DNA from 2 places in the Desulfitobacterium elongatum genome. Region 2 is predicted to be linked to the other one. Evidence: a T-box and tRNA genes for the amino acid it is inferred to sense, from the RefSeq annotation. Region 2 holds a T-box; the other holds one or more tRNA genes.
The links. The T-box of region 2 lies ahead of ACZ42W_RS03285 (valine--tRNA ligase). A T-box ahead of a tRNA ligase gene usually reads a tRNA of that ligase, here a tRNA-Val.

Region 1 (7,238 bases), 2.3 Mb from region 2:
GGGTGTTGCAGACTTTCGTGGTGTGACGGGCGGTGTGTACAAGGCCCGGGAACGTATTCACCGCAGTATGCTGACCTGCGATTACTAGCGATTCCGACTTCATGTTCTCGAGTTGCAGAGAACAATCCGAACTGAGACCGGCTTTCTCGGATTCGCTCCACCTCACGGCTTCGCTTCCGTCTGTACCGGCCATTGTATTACGTGTGTAGCCCAAGACATAAGGGGCATGATGATTTGACGTCATCCCCACCTTCCTCCGGTTTGTCACCGGCAGTCTATCTAGAGTGCTCGACCTTACTCGTTAGCAACTAAATATAGGGGTTGCGCTCGTTGCGGGACTTAACCCAACATCTCACGACACGAGCTGACGACAACCATGCACCACCTGTCTCACAGCTCCCCGAAGGGCACTCCTAAGTTTCCTCAGGATTCTGTGGATGTCAAGCCTTGGTAAGGTTCTTCGCGTTGCGTCGAATTAAACCACATAATCCACCGCTTGTGCGGGCCCCCGTCAATTCCTTTGAGTTTCAACCTTGCGGCCGTACTCCCCAGGCGGAGTGCTTATTGTGTTAACTGCGGCACAGAAGGGGTCGATACCCTCTACACCTAGCACTCATCGTTTACGGCGTGGACTACCAGGGTATCTAATCCTGTTTGCTCCCCACGCTTTCGCGCCTCAGCGTCAGTTACAGTCCAGAAAGTCGCCTTCGCCACTGGTGTTCCTCCACATATCTACGCATTTCACCGCTACACGTGGAATTCCACTTTCCTCTCCTGTCCTCAAGATACCCAGTTTCCGATGCACTCCCAGGGTTGAGCCCTAGGTTTTCACACCAGACTTAAATATCCGCCTACGCGCCCTTTACGCCCAATGATTCCGGACAACGCTTGCCCCCTACGTATTACCGCGGCTGCTGGCACGTAGTTAGCCGGGGCTTCCTCCTCAGGTACCGTCATGTACAGGCATTATTCACACCCGCACCGTTCGTCCCTGAAGACAGTACTTTACAACCCGAAGGCCTTCGTCGTACACGCGGCGTTGCTCCGTCAGACTTTCGTCCATTGCGGAAGATTCCCCACTGCTGCCTCCCGTAGGAGTCTGGGCCGTGTCTCAGTCCCAGTGTGGCCGTTCACCCTCTCAGGCCGGCTACTGATCGTCGCCTTGGTAGGCCTTTACCCCACCAACTAGCTAATCAGACGCGGGTCCATCCATTATCGGTAGCATTTTCAGAGGCCACCTCTCCTTAAGTGCTGATGCCAGCTCTTAAGCGTATCCGGTATTAGCCCTCGTTTCCAAGGGTTGTCCCGATTTAATGGGTAGGTTACCCACGCGTTACTCACCCGTCCGCCACTATCCAGCATCTAACACCCAGTATTCTCTGCTTCGTGTTGGTACTTATTGAATGCGTGGAGCGCTCATTCTTCGCGCTCTCGCAAGGCACCACTTACGAGCTCCAAAATACTCGGTGTTAGACACTGGACCGTTCGACTTGCATGTGTTAGGCACGCCGCCAGCGTTCGTCCTGAGCCAGGATCAAACTCTCCATAAAATTTATGAAGAAAATTTGATTGCTCAAATTATCTAAATCTTTAACTCTTGACGAGTCATTGGCTGTTCCTTGTTGTTTAGTTTTCAAAGACCATTGTCACTTGCTGTGACGATTTTTAATTTTACCAGAGTGACTTTCAAGTGTCAACTCTTTTTTGTATCACTCGATGTAATTGAGCATTTTCTTCTCTAAAAAGTGTTCTTCACATCTGAGCGCTTAGTTATATTATCATGTTCAATCCCAAGTGTCAACTACATTAATGGAGTTATATTTTTCCATTGAGGATTTCCCACTGTTCCCCAATGAGTGCAAAATAATAGCGAACACACTCATCGTTACCCCCGCAAGGTCGTCAAGCTCCTATAAATCAGAATAACCACTGCTGAAAATGAATTAGTCAAAACTACGGATACCTAGCGACTCCCCTTATCCGTAATTATTAGCACCTCGTATAATAGAAAAACGCTGCAATTCTTTGCAGCGCCAATGTTTCATTATGGAGCGGAAGACGGGATTCGAACCCGCGACCCTCGGCTTGGGAAGCCAATACTCTACCGCTGAGCCACTTCCGCATGGAACATTATCGATTATAGCATTATGCGTTCTACTGAGTCAAGCCTATAAGGAAAATTTAATATTATATATTTACTATGATTTAAACACTTGGTTTCCTTTGCTTCTCGATGTTATCAGTCATTTGTGAGTTGATTGCTAACTTCATTCCATTGAGTTAAACTAATGTAGAACAATGTCTAGGAGGTGTTTATATGCAAGGCGACATGCAAGAATTCTTAAGTAAAGATAATTGGGCAGTAGTTGGTGTATCTAACGACCCAACAAAGTATGGAAATAAAGTTTACTTCAAATTAAAAAGAGCTGGCTATAATGTCTTTGCCATCAATCCCAAATTAAATGAAATTGACGGGGATCCTTGTTATCACAATCTGAGTACCCTTCCTTTGGTGCCAGATGCTATTAGTGTGGTCGTTCCACCGAAAGTAACTGAACAGATTATCGATGAATGTGCAAAGCTTGGCATCCAAAGAATTTGGATGCAACCAGGTAGCGAAAGCGAAGAGGCGATCCAGAAAGGGAATAAGCAAGGCTTGCACCTTATACATAACCAATGCGTTCTAATCCAAGCTCGGGATAAATCTAAGTGAGCTCTTAGTTAATGCCGTACTCTCTATCTGATGCTCTTTCTAGATCTCTGAAGCCAAACGATATACAGATAGCAAAAACCGCACTGACACCAGTGCGGTTTAAAAATCATATGGAGCGGGTGATGAGAATCGAACTCACGTAACTAGCTTGGAAGGCTAGCGCTCTACCATTGAGCTACACCCGCAAGTGTGGTAGCAGGGGGGGGATTTGAACCCTCGAATGAGCGGGTATGAACCACTTGCCTTAGACCACTTGGCTACCCTGCCATGGCTCCCCGAGTAGGACTCGAACCTACAACCTACCGGTTAACAGCCGGTTGCTCCACCATTGAGCTATCGAGGAATATTAAGATTATCCTGGCGGAGAAGGAGGGATTTGAACCCTCGCAGCAGTTACCCACTCTAACGGTTTAGCAAACCGTCCTCTTCAGCCACTTGAGTACTTCTCCGCAATATTAACTTAATTGGTGCGGAAGACGGGACTTGAACCCGTATGGAGTTACCCACACGCCCCTCAAACGTGCGCGTCTGCCAGTTCCGCCACTCCCGCATTTTATGGAGCCATTGACCGGGATTGAACCGGTGACCTTATCCTTACCAAGGATACGCTCTACCAACTGAGCTACAACGGCATCTTTGAGGATTTGTAATTTTAAATGGTGCGCTCGAAGGGATTCGAACCCCTGGCCTTCTGATTCGTAGTCAGACGCTCTATCCAGCTGAGCTACGAGCGCATGGTTCTTTGGAGCGGGTGACGAGATTCGAACTCGCGACTTTCACCTTGGCAAGGTGACACTCTACCACTGAGTTACACCCGCATAATTTGGATGGTGAGCCATCCGCGACTCGAACGCGGGACACCCTGATTAAAAGTCAGGTGCTCTACCGACTGAGCTAATGGCTCATCTTGCTGGCTGGGGTGGCAGGATTCGAACCTACGAATGCCAGAGTCAAAGTCTGGTGCCTTACCGCTTGGCGACACCCCAATCGGCTTATACTAAATCAACTTCCGTTGACTTAATAACTTGGTTGCGGGAGCCGGATTTGAACCGACGACCTTCGGGTTATGAGCCCGACGAGCTACCGCTGCTCCATCCCGCGATGTTTTGTGGTGGGCAGGGATGGATTCGAACCACCGTACCTTTCGGAACAGATTTACAGTCTGCCGCCTTTAACCACTCGGCCACCTACCCACAATGTTTATGAAATTTGAAATGGCGACCCCGATCGGACTTGAACCGACGATCTCCTGCGTGACAGGCAGGCATGTTAACCACTACACCACGGGGCCTTGTTTTGTTTGGTGGGGGATGACGGGATCGAACCGCCGACATCCTGCTTGTAAGGCAGGCGCTCTCCCAGCTGAGCTAATCCCCCGGAATTTGGTGACCCGTACGGGATTCGAACCCGTGTAGCCGCCGTGAAAGGGCGGTGTCTTAGGCCGCTTGACCAACGGGCCGTTGTTAGCGCAATAACAATAATACATGTCCAAGCTCATCTTGTCAAATACTTTTTGATTTTAATTTGCAATTTTGCAAAGTGAAGATCACAAGTTTCAGTTTTATCCATTTTCTTGTAAATATCCTTTCATCTAATATTTTACAAACGGACAAAGATAAATTTATGACCTTCATTCAGGTTATCTATAAACAGTCACAAGTAGGATCCCTTTTTACCTTAATTCCAGGAATGGAATTTATTTCTCAGCGAATAATAGCAAGGATAAATATGACAGCATTAAAGGAGGCCGTTACTTTTCTGTGATTTGGGAATATGGGGAGCATTAGTGTTTTTAGATCCTCTCAGCGAAGAGGACCTAGCTGTGCAAAGAGCTAATATCTGATTTATCGCTGCAAAAAACAAAAAAACAAAAGCCGCACTGACACCAGTGCGGCTTAAAATTCATATGGAGCGGGTGATGAGAATCGAACTCACGTAACTAGCTTGGAAGGCTAGCGCTCTACCATTGAGCTACACCCGCAAGTGTGGTAGCAGGGGGGGGATTTGAACCCTCGAATGAGCGGGTATGAACCACTTGCCTTAGACCACTTGGCTACCCTGCCATGGCTCCCCGAGTAGGACTCGAACCTACAACCTACCGGTTAACAGCCGGTTGCTCCACCATTGAGCTATCGAGGAATATTAAAATTATCCTGGCGGAGAAGGAGGGATTCGAACCCTCGCAGCAGTTACCCACTCTAACGGTTTAGCAAACCGTCCTCTTCAGCCACTTGAGTACTTCTCCGCAATATTAACTTAATTGGTGCGGAAGACGGGACTTGAACCCGTATGGAGTTACCCACACGCCCCTCAAACGTGCGCGTCTGCCAGTTCCGCCACTCCCGCATTTTATGGAGCCATTGACCGGGATTGAACCGGTGACCTTATCCTTACCAAGGATACGCTCTACCAACTGAGCTACAACGGCATCTTTGAGGATTTGTAATTTTAAATGGTGCGCTCGAAGGGATTCGAACCCCTGGCCTTCTGATTCGTAGTCAGACGCTCTATCCAGCTGAGCTACGAGCGCATGGTTCTTTTGGAGCGGGTGACGAGATTCGAACTCGCGACTTTCACCTTGGCAAGGTGACACTCTACCACTGAGTTACACCCGCATAAATTGGATGGTGAGCCATCCGCGACTCGAACGCGGGACACCCTGATTAAAAGTCAGGTGCTCTACCGACTGAGCTAATGGCTCATCTTGCTGGCTGGGGTGGCAGGATTCGAACCTACGAATGCCAGAGTCAAAGTCTGGTGCCTTACCGCTTGGCGACACCCCAATCGGCTTATACCAAATCAACTTCCGTTGACTTAATAACTTGGTTGCGGGAGCCGGATTTGAACCGACGACCTTCGGGTTATGAGCCCGACGAGCTACCGCTGCTCCATCCCGCGATGTTTTGTGGTGGGCAGGGATGGATTCGAACCACCGTACCTTTCGGAACAGATTTACAGTCTGCCGCCTTTAACCACTCGGCCACCTACCCACAATGTTTATGAAATTTGAAATGGCGACCCCGATCGGACTTGAACCGACGATCTCCTGCGTGACAGGCAGGCATGTTAACCACTACACCACGGGGCCTTGTTTGTTTGGTGGGGGATGACGGGATCGAACCGCCGACATCCTGCTTGTAAGGCAGGCGCTCTCCCAGCTGAGCTAATCCCCCGGAATTTGGTGACCCGTACGGGATTCGAACCCGTGTAGCCGCCGTGAAAGGGCGGTGTCTTAGGCCGCTTGACCAACGGGCCGTTTTTCGCGGAACATTTGTTAGTATATCTGAACTAGGATTGAATGTCAATAGCATTTTTATATTATTGTATTCTGTTATATTTTGTTGTTTTTTGTGCTTTTTTGGGTTGGATAAACTTCGCATTGAGGTCAGGCATTCAGATCTAACTCCTGATGACCTCGACAAATCTATCCACTTTCAGATTCCCAGCAAAAACTTCTGAAGCCTTGATAGGGTAAGCATTATCATGATTTGAAATTAAAACCCTGCCCCCTGCCTCTTGAATAAGAAGCATCCCAGCGGCAATATCCCAAAGATTTAGATCCTTTTCCCAATAAGCATCTAAGCGACCCGCTGCTACATAAGCTAGGGCAATAGCAGCCGTCCCTAATGCTCGCATACCCCCAACTCTGTCAGCCAGTTTTTGGAGTTCTACATCCTGTTTTCTTCGTGCCACTGATACACCTACTATGGACCGCTCTAAACTCTCTGATTCTTTCACTTGGATGCGTTGATTGTTTAATGTAGCCCCCATTCCCTTTTGGGCTGTAAACATTTCATCTATAAGCGGATTATAGACCACTCCGGCGATGGGTTCGCCATTATAGAATAATGCGATAGAAACAGCCAATAGTGGAATCCCTGATGCAAAATTCAAAGTCCCATCGATAGGATCAATCACCCAAATGTACCCTTCATTAGGTAAAAATGCACCAAAAGTACCTTTACCTAAATATTCATGTTCTTCCCCTAAAACTAGATGGTCAGGGTAACTTTTCTTAATCTCATCGATTAGTAAATCTTCCACTCTTGTATCATATTCTGTTACTATATCCATTGCAGAGGATTTCTGATTTACTGTCTTGGAAGTTGCAAAACCAGTTTTAATGACTTCTCCAGCTTTCTTTGCAAGTTCGATCAGTACAGGAATCCAATTATTCTGTTCCATTTTTGCTTCACCCCTCTATAGAGATACTACTCCTTTTCAACAGTATTATCAATTTACCTATTAATATTGTCATATTCAATCATTAAAAAATCGCCGAACTATAACCACTATCCGATTCTTGGATTATTGAAGGCAAATAAGTAAGTCTTCTGCTTCTAGCTTGTCTTATGAACGACGTTTAGCCTAATCGTTTGGTTAGATATCCCTTAGTCGATACAAGCCCTCTAGGACCCATTTATTATGCTCTCTGTCTTGGTATTCCTAGCATTAGTCAAGATACGCGTATTCAATGAAAGAAGTCTCATTTCATGTTCTTTGAATAGATATTTAACTTCTCGAT
Region 2 (7,238 bases):
TTGGCGAAGTTCCGAGTGGCTTCCAGGCGCTCAGGATGAAAGCGTAGATCATTGCCAGGAGTATTTCCTGTGATCAACATGAAGCGAAGGGTGTCGGCGCCATACTGATCAATCACCTCGATGGGATCCACACCGTTGCCAAGGGATTTACTCATCTTCCGACCTTGAGCATCGAGAACCAAGCCATGGATCATGACTTTCTTGAAGGGAACTTCCTTCATGAATTCCAGTCCGGTAAAGATCATGCGAGCAACCCAGAAGAAAATGATATCCCGTCCTGTAACCAGGACCGAGGTTGGATAGAACTGCTTAAGCTCTGGAGTCTGCTCAGGCCACCCCATCGTGGAGAACGGCCAGAGTCCTGAAGAGAACCAGGTATCCAATACGTCTGGATCTTGCTGCAGATGCTTTGAACCGCATTTCGGGCAAACGTCTGGATCCACTTTGGCACTGATCTCCGCTCCACAGTCTTCGCAGTACCATACGGGGATTCGATGGCCCCACCAAAGCTGACGGGAAATACACCAATCACGGATATTCTCAAGCCATCCGAGATAGATTTTTGCGAAGCGGTCCGGTACGAATTCCAGAATTCCTTCCCGAACGACCTCCATGGCAGGCTTTGCCAAGGGCTCCATTTTGACGAACCACTGTCTACTGACCATTGGCTCGATGACCGTAGAACAACGATAGCATTCCCCTACCGCGTGCTGATGAGGATCTACTTTTAGGAGTACACCAAGGGCATCAAGGTCTTTCGCGATCTCTTTACGAGCCGCATAGCGCTCCATCCCCTGATATATACCTGCCTGCTCATTCATCCGAGCTTCTTTGTCCATGACCGCAATCGAAGGGAGGTTATGACGAAGTCCCATCTCAAAGTCATTCGGGTCATGAGCAGGTGTAATCTTCACTGCCCCAGTACCGAATTCCCGATCTACATATTCATCAGCAATGATCGGAATCTCCCGATTGACTAAAGGAAGAATAATCGTTTTCCCCACTAAATGCTTATAGCGCTCATCTTCCGGATGAACCGCAACCGCAGTATCTCCGAGCATAGTCTCTGGGCGTGTCGTTGCAACGATGAGGAATTCATCGCTATCTTTGACAGGATAGCGTAAGTGCCAAAGGTTTCCTTCCCGATCCACATGCTCGACTTCAATATCAGAGATTGTCGTATGGCAATGCGGGCACCAGTTCACGATATAGTTCCCACGATAGATTAACCCTTTATTATAAAGGTCAACGAATACCTCTCGAACCGCCTTCGAACACCCTTCATCCATCGTAAAGCGCTCACGAGACCAGTCACAAGATGCTCCCATCCGACGAAGTTGCTGGGTGATTCGTCCCCCATACTGCTCCTTCCACTCCCAAACCCGCTCAATGAACTTCTCGCGACCGAGTTCGTGACGATTCGTTCCTTCTTTGGCGAGCTGCTCCTCGACTTTGGCCTGAGTTGCGATCCCAGCATGGTCTGTTCCAGGGAGCCATAACGTATTGTAACCCTGCATCCGCTTGAAACGAGTGAGAATATCCTGAATCGTATTATCAATCGCATGTCCGAGATGAAGTGCTCCCGTGACATTTGGTGGGGGCATTACGATACTGAAGGCTTCCTTGGATTGATCCACCTCAGCGTGAAAGTATCCCTTCTCCTCCCAGAACGGATACCATTTCTCCTCAACTTGTCGAGGATCATAGACTTTTTCCATTTTAAAGTCGTCCGACATAAAATACTCTCCTTTCAATTATAAAAGCCCCCCATCCATAAAAGGACGAAGGGCTCGTGGTACCACCTTTTTTAGAAGAAACTCCCCAAAATACAGAAAAATTTCTACTCTCTTAAGCTATAACGGGCTACCCGTCAAGGAGTACTCTATTCCCCCTTGCCTCTCCTGTGCGACCCTAGCCCCGGACTGGAAAGATCTCTCAGCGTATCAATCTTTCTCTCTAAACAGCCGGTTCCGACTATTCCTCACATTCTTCGAGTTGTACATCTGTTCATTTCATGTTCAGTATAACTAAAAAAGCTATACTTTCAGTAAATATCCAGCTTTATATATTATACTAATCCTCAAGTTCAATGTCAAAAAAGCTTGCTCCTACTCCCCAATTCAAATAACATGTGATACAATGTAATTGCTTCAATATTCCCCCAATTATTAACTATTTCAAATTCATTTTTTATTTTTCGCCCCACTGTAGTTAAGAATCTTAATTTATCTCTTTTTTTCACGTACTTATTTATACACTTTTTCACGCTTATTACGCACTTATTCACGTACTTATCCACGCACTAAATTTCCCATAATCATTCAATATCTTTATTTTAACTTTTTCATCTTTCCGAAATTCCCCTTATCCCACTTACAAGGACGTAAGCTATACAATACAACAGATAAGGTAAGAACACATTGAGGAGGCCTGGGATGGAAAGTCTTTTAAATGGAGTAAGCGAATTCTTTTTTAAACACTCCCGTATTGTTCGCTGGTGGTTCAATTTATCCGTATCCTCAAAATTATCACTGGCGTTTGGGATCAACGCCATCATCACCCTTGCTGCCGGGGGCACAATTTACTACATGGTTAAGGCAGGAGCGGACCTAGAGAAAAACATCGGGACTTTTTTAATCTTCATGATTGTAGCGAGCCTTATCGTCTTACTTTATGGACTCTACATAGCCTTCTTAGTTTCAACCCCACTTCGACGTGGAGTTGAATTTGCGGATCACATGGCTAAGGGTGATCTCACCGCAGTTCTCTACTGTATGGATCTGAAGGACGAAATTGGAACCCTCTGTAAATCCTTAAATCAGATGACAGAGAATTTCCGTTCACTCGTAGGGGATATATCCCACGGTGCAGATGTCTTCGCCGAATCCTCACAAATCTTATCAACACGATCAGAAACCACTGCACTCGCTGCGAAACAAGTCTCTGAAGCCATACACCAAGTTGCTTCTGGCTCACAGACCCAAGCGAATAGCGTACAAAGTATTATGAAGGGGATCCAAGATATTGTTCACGCGACTCAAAAGATAGAAGAGAATATCGACCAAGCCGATCAAGCCTCGCGCCTTGCCTTAAAGGTCGCTGAAGACGGGGATACTGCTATGTCGAAAGTCAATCTCCAAATGGACCAAATCCATCATTCTGTTGAAAGTACCGGTCAGATCATTTCTTCCCTCGGTGAAAAATCGGCCGTTATCGGTTCGATCGTGGAGACGATTAAAGCTATATCTGATCAGACGAATCTCCTCGCGCTCAATGCAGCGATCGAAGCTGCCCGAGCAGGAGAACATGGTCGCGGCTTTAGCGTCGTTGCTGAAGAAGTTCGAAAGCTAGCAGAACAATCAACCCTTTCCAGTGCTCAAATTGAACAAATTATTATTGATATCAAAACCAGTCTGGAAGAAGCGATCGCCAGCATGAGTACCGAAAAAGCGGTTGTCCAAAGCGGGGCTCTCGCAATCCAGGATGCACAACAAGCCTTCACCCGAATTAAGGAAAATACCCAAGTCGTGAACCAGCAAATCGAGGAGGTCTTCAGCTTCTCTAGTGAACTTAGCCAGAGCTCTCAAATGATTTCACATGAAGTAACTCAAGTTGCTTCCATCAGCCAAGAGACCACTGCTCAAACCGAAGAAGTGGCAGGGAGTGGCTCAGAGCAAATGCTCTCGATGCAAGAAATTAATAAATTGACCTTGGAACTCTCCGTTACTGCCCAGGAACTTCAGCAAGCGGCAAGAAAGTTTAAACTTAACTAAAAGAGCATACTCAATAAGAAGAACGTACTTAAAAAGGCTTGAGCCACTCAAGCCTTTTTCTAATTCGCTGAAATGTGGGGAAAGATTTTATTCTCAAGCTATTGGCACTCCGGTAATTTCCGCCGTCCAGTCATCCAAAGCCACTAAGTCGTTTGGTCCTAACTCGGCAAGCGATTTTTTGCCGACGGCTCTGACCCCTTCCTCCATTTCTATCACGAAGGACTTCATCACATTCACGACGCTTTGGGAAGCCAAAGGGATATCCAAACGATTCTTATACTTCGAATTATACCACACAAGCTGCGTCAAAGGTTCCCAAGGTAAAACCTTACCGAGCTGCTTGTGGACTAAGGCAAAAAGTGGAACGGTTCCTAGATATAGCGCATCCGCTCCTAGAGCTAATGCCTTAAGGCACTCTCCAGGCGTAGCATATCCTCCAGCCGCAACCAAGCTAATATCCTGTCTGACTCCTTGCTCCTTCAGATATCGCTGAGCCCTTAATAAGACATTAATACTCGGGATTCCGAAATCATCCGTAAGGATAGGAGAAGCTCCTCCCGCCGCTCCCTGTGCCCCACCGACGCAGATAATATCAAAACCCGCCTCAATGGCGACAGCTAAATCTGCTTCCAGCCTGCCCCCTCCCATCATCTTAAGACCGATAGGAATCCCCCCGGCCTCTTGCCGCAACTCCTCGATATATCGCGGCCAATCTGCCGGTTTTGTAATTCCTGGAATACCCGCAGGGAAGATGGTAGCCCCGACCGGGGATACCCCCATAAGCTTCTGCGCTTTTCCCTTTATCTCCTTGGGCTCTAGGATATGTCCTCCCATTCTTGACCCTTGCCCCATCTGAACTTCAAGCATGTCTGCCGCTGCAATCGCTTGAGGATCTCTACCATAAGGAGTACGGCTCACCTGCCAAATATATTTGCCAGCTTCCCTTCGTTCCTCAATTAAGTAGGGCCCCTCACCTGAATTCGTAGCAGTTCCTAATTCTTTAGCTGCTTTGGCTAAGGCTACTTTCGCCTCCTCACTTAAGGCAACTCCAAATCCCATCCCCCCAATCATAAGAGGAATCGGTATCGACATCGGTTTCTCAGCCTTTGGCCCAAGTGTCACCGTCATATCCACGGGGACTGTCAGGTCAATCGGAAGACGTGCCATCTGAGCTGGAACAAACATCAGGTTATCATAATGATTCATGGGTTTAGGACTACCCATGGCTCTTTTAATCACTTTCCCTGACTGGGCTCTCAGACTAATTTCTACGATGTTTTGGATCGATGTTCTTCGGACTGCACTCCAAAGCTCCATTAAATTCTCTGAATAGGGATCCTCTAACAACCGTCCCAATACGAGATTGAAGATCCGCTGTACTCCCGTCCTAAAAAATTTCTTGCCAATAAAGAACAAGAGAATGATGAGAATCCCCCATCCAAAGAAACTTGCGATCGCCCCAAATAATACAAAAACAAGGGCATTTTCCATCAAGGCCATTCCCTCACTCACCCTTTGTTTGAGAATCTTCCTTGTTAGTCTGTAACCCTTGCCAAATTCTATACTAAAGAACGTCTTCTTCCCACCAAGCTTTACGATAACTTGATGAGGGGCTTTTCTTTTCTTCGCGCACCCAATCTTCCCACTCATCCTCCTCCGAGCTTTTTCCGGAACTCTCAAAGCCATGGTGTACTCTTTGCCTCGAAGAATCAAGCTCTTCTGTCCACTTACTTTTCTCAGCCCCTATTTCTTTTGTCCGGGAAAGCCTATCCAAGCCTGTCCGTGAGACCCTATCGGAGTTTCTTAAGTCCTTATCCTCAAGGTTCTTCTCAGTTTCCCAGTATTCACTTGCGCTTTTCTTATTTCGATCTTCTCGGTCATTATCACGGCTTTCGCGGTCATCCCAATCGTCTACATGGCTATCCCACTCCTCATAGGTATCTCTACGATAAGAATCACGATTGTAAGGATCTCCCCAAGTCGAAAAACGTCCGGAAGACCTCCAGCTCCCTGCGGGTCGATTCTTACCAGCTCCTCCCCCCACTCCGAAAGCACCTGCCAGTATCCCGATAAGTCCTCCTTCAGCCACGATCTGAATAACTCCCCAACCATTTACTTCGAGGAATAAGGATAAAAGCACAATCGATAAAAGGACATATCCCAAGGCAGACACTCCGCCGAGTACCCATTGCCCACTCATTTTTCCCGCCTGATATCCTGCTGCCACACAACTTGCGATCAAACCGATATCTACAAGAGTTGACATTGTGAGTCCGCCAAGCCCCATGGCTGTCCAAAACATCCCCGCGAATAAAGTAATGACAGTAACAAACAGAGCTGCACTCATTCCTTTAAGTATAGAATTTCCCATGCTCTCCGCCCCCTTCAACTCCTTTACTTCATTTCTATGGTGAACCTGTCCATTTCATGCTTAGTCGTCCGATAATTCGTGGAAAAATTACCCTTTCCCATCTTCCTCTCTCGGGGAATATAGTAAAATATACCGCGAGAGGGGGAAACTTATATGGATTATGCCCGCTATGTCGTTCAACCTGGGGATAGCATCTACAAGATTGCTAAGTCCTATAAGGTAGAAATGTCCGATATTATCCATCTTAATCATCTAAAGCATCCTGATCGAATCTATCCAGGCCAAGTACTCCTCCTACCCACTTTTGAGACCTCTGAGCCCGTACCTGGGGAAATTCCAGAACCCAATTTTACTTACGCAATGTTGCTTTATGATGTGTATGCAGGTAAGGACTCAGAGCTCTCTGCTGTTACGACTTACCTGTATCAAGCGGTCGTTCTCGATCGACCCGAATTTGACGAACTCCTCCGCCCTATCGCTTATGATGAGCTTCGCCATCTCGAACAACTTGCCTGGTCGATTCGTTTTCTCGGAGTTGATCCCCGCTATGGTGCCTTCAGCAAAGGGCATTGGGTCGACTGGCGTTCTCGCTTCCTGAACTACACCTCCGAGCTATGCGCAATTCTCGACTATAACATGGAAGACGAAGCCCAAGCTGCTAAACACTATTCTGAGTTAGCTAAGAAAATTCCAATTCCAGAAATTCAAGCCATCCTATGTCAGTTGGCCGCTGATGAGGAACGCCACTACCAATGTTTTGCACAGGCTAAAATGCATTTCTGTGGAGTAGAAATAGCCCAAATGCCAGAAATGCAGGAAATGCCCATCCAGGTCTCAGCTCCACCCACGCCCACTCCAGCCCCCTTCGGTCCGATGCCACCGACACCGATGACCGAGCTCCCCTTTGATGGCGCAAACGGCTAACTCAATTCACTCTTCCCATCACTACGGAACTTCGTTATACTTAAAGTACGGCAGTACAAGTACAGTACAATCATGAGCCGTTACGCACCCAAGGCGCAACGGCTTTTCTGTGTTCTTTTCACATTAAGGAGTGAATTTTTTGATCATTAAACGCCACTGGGCCGACCTAT

Region 1: it has a tRNA-Val gene. The T-box ahead of ACZ42W_RS03285 (valine--tRNA ligase) is inferred to sense a tRNA for this amino acid. The anticodon was not compared.

Annotation. Positions count from the first base shown of each region.
Region 1 covers NZ_AP038772.1:3,223,212-3,230,449, forward strand. The annotation lists rRNA gene ACZ42W_RS15130 (16S ribosomal RNA) at 1-1,550, opposite strand, end outside; tRNA gene ACZ42W_RS15135 (tRNA-Gly) at 2,048-2,122, opposite strand; gene ACZ42W_RS15140 (CoA-binding protein) at 2,318-2,713, shown strand; tRNA gene ACZ42W_RS15145 (tRNA-Gly) at 2,825-2,898, opposite strand; tRNA gene ACZ42W_RS15150 (tRNA-Met) at 2,904-2,980, opposite strand; tRNA gene ACZ42W_RS15155 (tRNA-Asn) at 2,982-3,056, opposite strand; tRNA gene ACZ42W_RS15160 (tRNA-Ser) at 3,072-3,162, opposite strand; tRNA gene ACZ42W_RS15165 (tRNA-Leu) at 3,179-3,263, opposite strand; tRNA gene ACZ42W_RS15170 (tRNA-Thr) at 3,270-3,345, opposite strand; tRNA gene ACZ42W_RS15175 (tRNA-Arg) at 3,371-3,447, opposite strand; tRNA gene ACZ42W_RS15180 (tRNA-Gly) at 3,457-3,531, opposite strand; tRNA gene ACZ42W_RS15185 (tRNA-Lys) at 3,542-3,617, opposite strand; tRNA gene ACZ42W_RS15190 (tRNA-Gln) at 3,625-3,699, opposite strand; tRNA gene ACZ42W_RS15195 (tRNA-Met) at 3,740-3,814, opposite strand; tRNA gene ACZ42W_RS15200 (tRNA-Tyr) at 3,823-3,906, opposite strand; tRNA gene ACZ42W_RS15205 (tRNA-Asp) at 3,929-4,004, opposite strand; tRNA gene ACZ42W_RS15210 (tRNA-Val) at 4,015-4,090, opposite strand; tRNA gene ACZ42W_RS15215 (tRNA-Glu) at 4,097-4,172, opposite strand; tRNA gene ACZ42W_RS15220 (tRNA-Gly) at 4,621-4,694, opposite strand; tRNA gene ACZ42W_RS15225 (tRNA-Met) at 4,700-4,776, opposite strand; tRNA gene ACZ42W_RS15230 (tRNA-Asn) at 4,778-4,852, opposite strand; tRNA gene ACZ42W_RS15235 (tRNA-Ser) at 4,868-4,958, opposite strand; tRNA gene ACZ42W_RS15240 (tRNA-Leu) at 4,975-5,059, opposite strand; tRNA gene ACZ42W_RS15245 (tRNA-Thr) at 5,066-5,141, opposite strand; tRNA gene ACZ42W_RS15250 (tRNA-Arg) at 5,167-5,243, opposite strand; tRNA gene ACZ42W_RS15255 (tRNA-Gly) at 5,254-5,328, opposite strand; tRNA gene ACZ42W_RS15260 (tRNA-Lys) at 5,339-5,414, opposite strand; tRNA gene ACZ42W_RS15265 (tRNA-Gln) at 5,422-5,496, opposite strand; tRNA gene ACZ42W_RS15270 (tRNA-Met) at 5,537-5,611, opposite strand; tRNA gene ACZ42W_RS15275 (tRNA-Tyr) at 5,620-5,703, opposite strand; tRNA gene ACZ42W_RS15280 (tRNA-Asp) at 5,726-5,801, opposite strand; tRNA gene ACZ42W_RS15285 (tRNA-Val) at 5,811-5,886, opposite strand; tRNA gene ACZ42W_RS15290 (tRNA-Glu) at 5,893-5,968, opposite strand; gene ACZ42W_RS15295 (inositol monophosphatase family protein) at 6,113-6,898, opposite strand.
Region 2 covers NZ_AP038772.1:722,210-729,447, reverse strand. The annotation lists gene ACZ42W_RS03285 (valine--tRNA ligase) at 1-1,736, opposite strand, end outside; T-box leader at 1,775-2,000, opposite strand; gene ACZ42W_RS03280 (methyl-accepting chemotaxis protein) at 2,436-3,773, shown strand; gene ACZ42W_RS03275 (FMN-binding glutamate synthase family protein) at 3,867-5,264, opposite strand; gene ACZ42W_RS03270 (TIGR04086 family membrane protein) at 5,338-6,144, opposite strand; gene ACZ42W_RS03265 (LysM peptidoglycan-binding domain-containing protein) at 6,298-7,068, shown strand; gene ACZ42W_RS03260 (DMT family transporter) at 7,208-7,238, shown strand, end outside.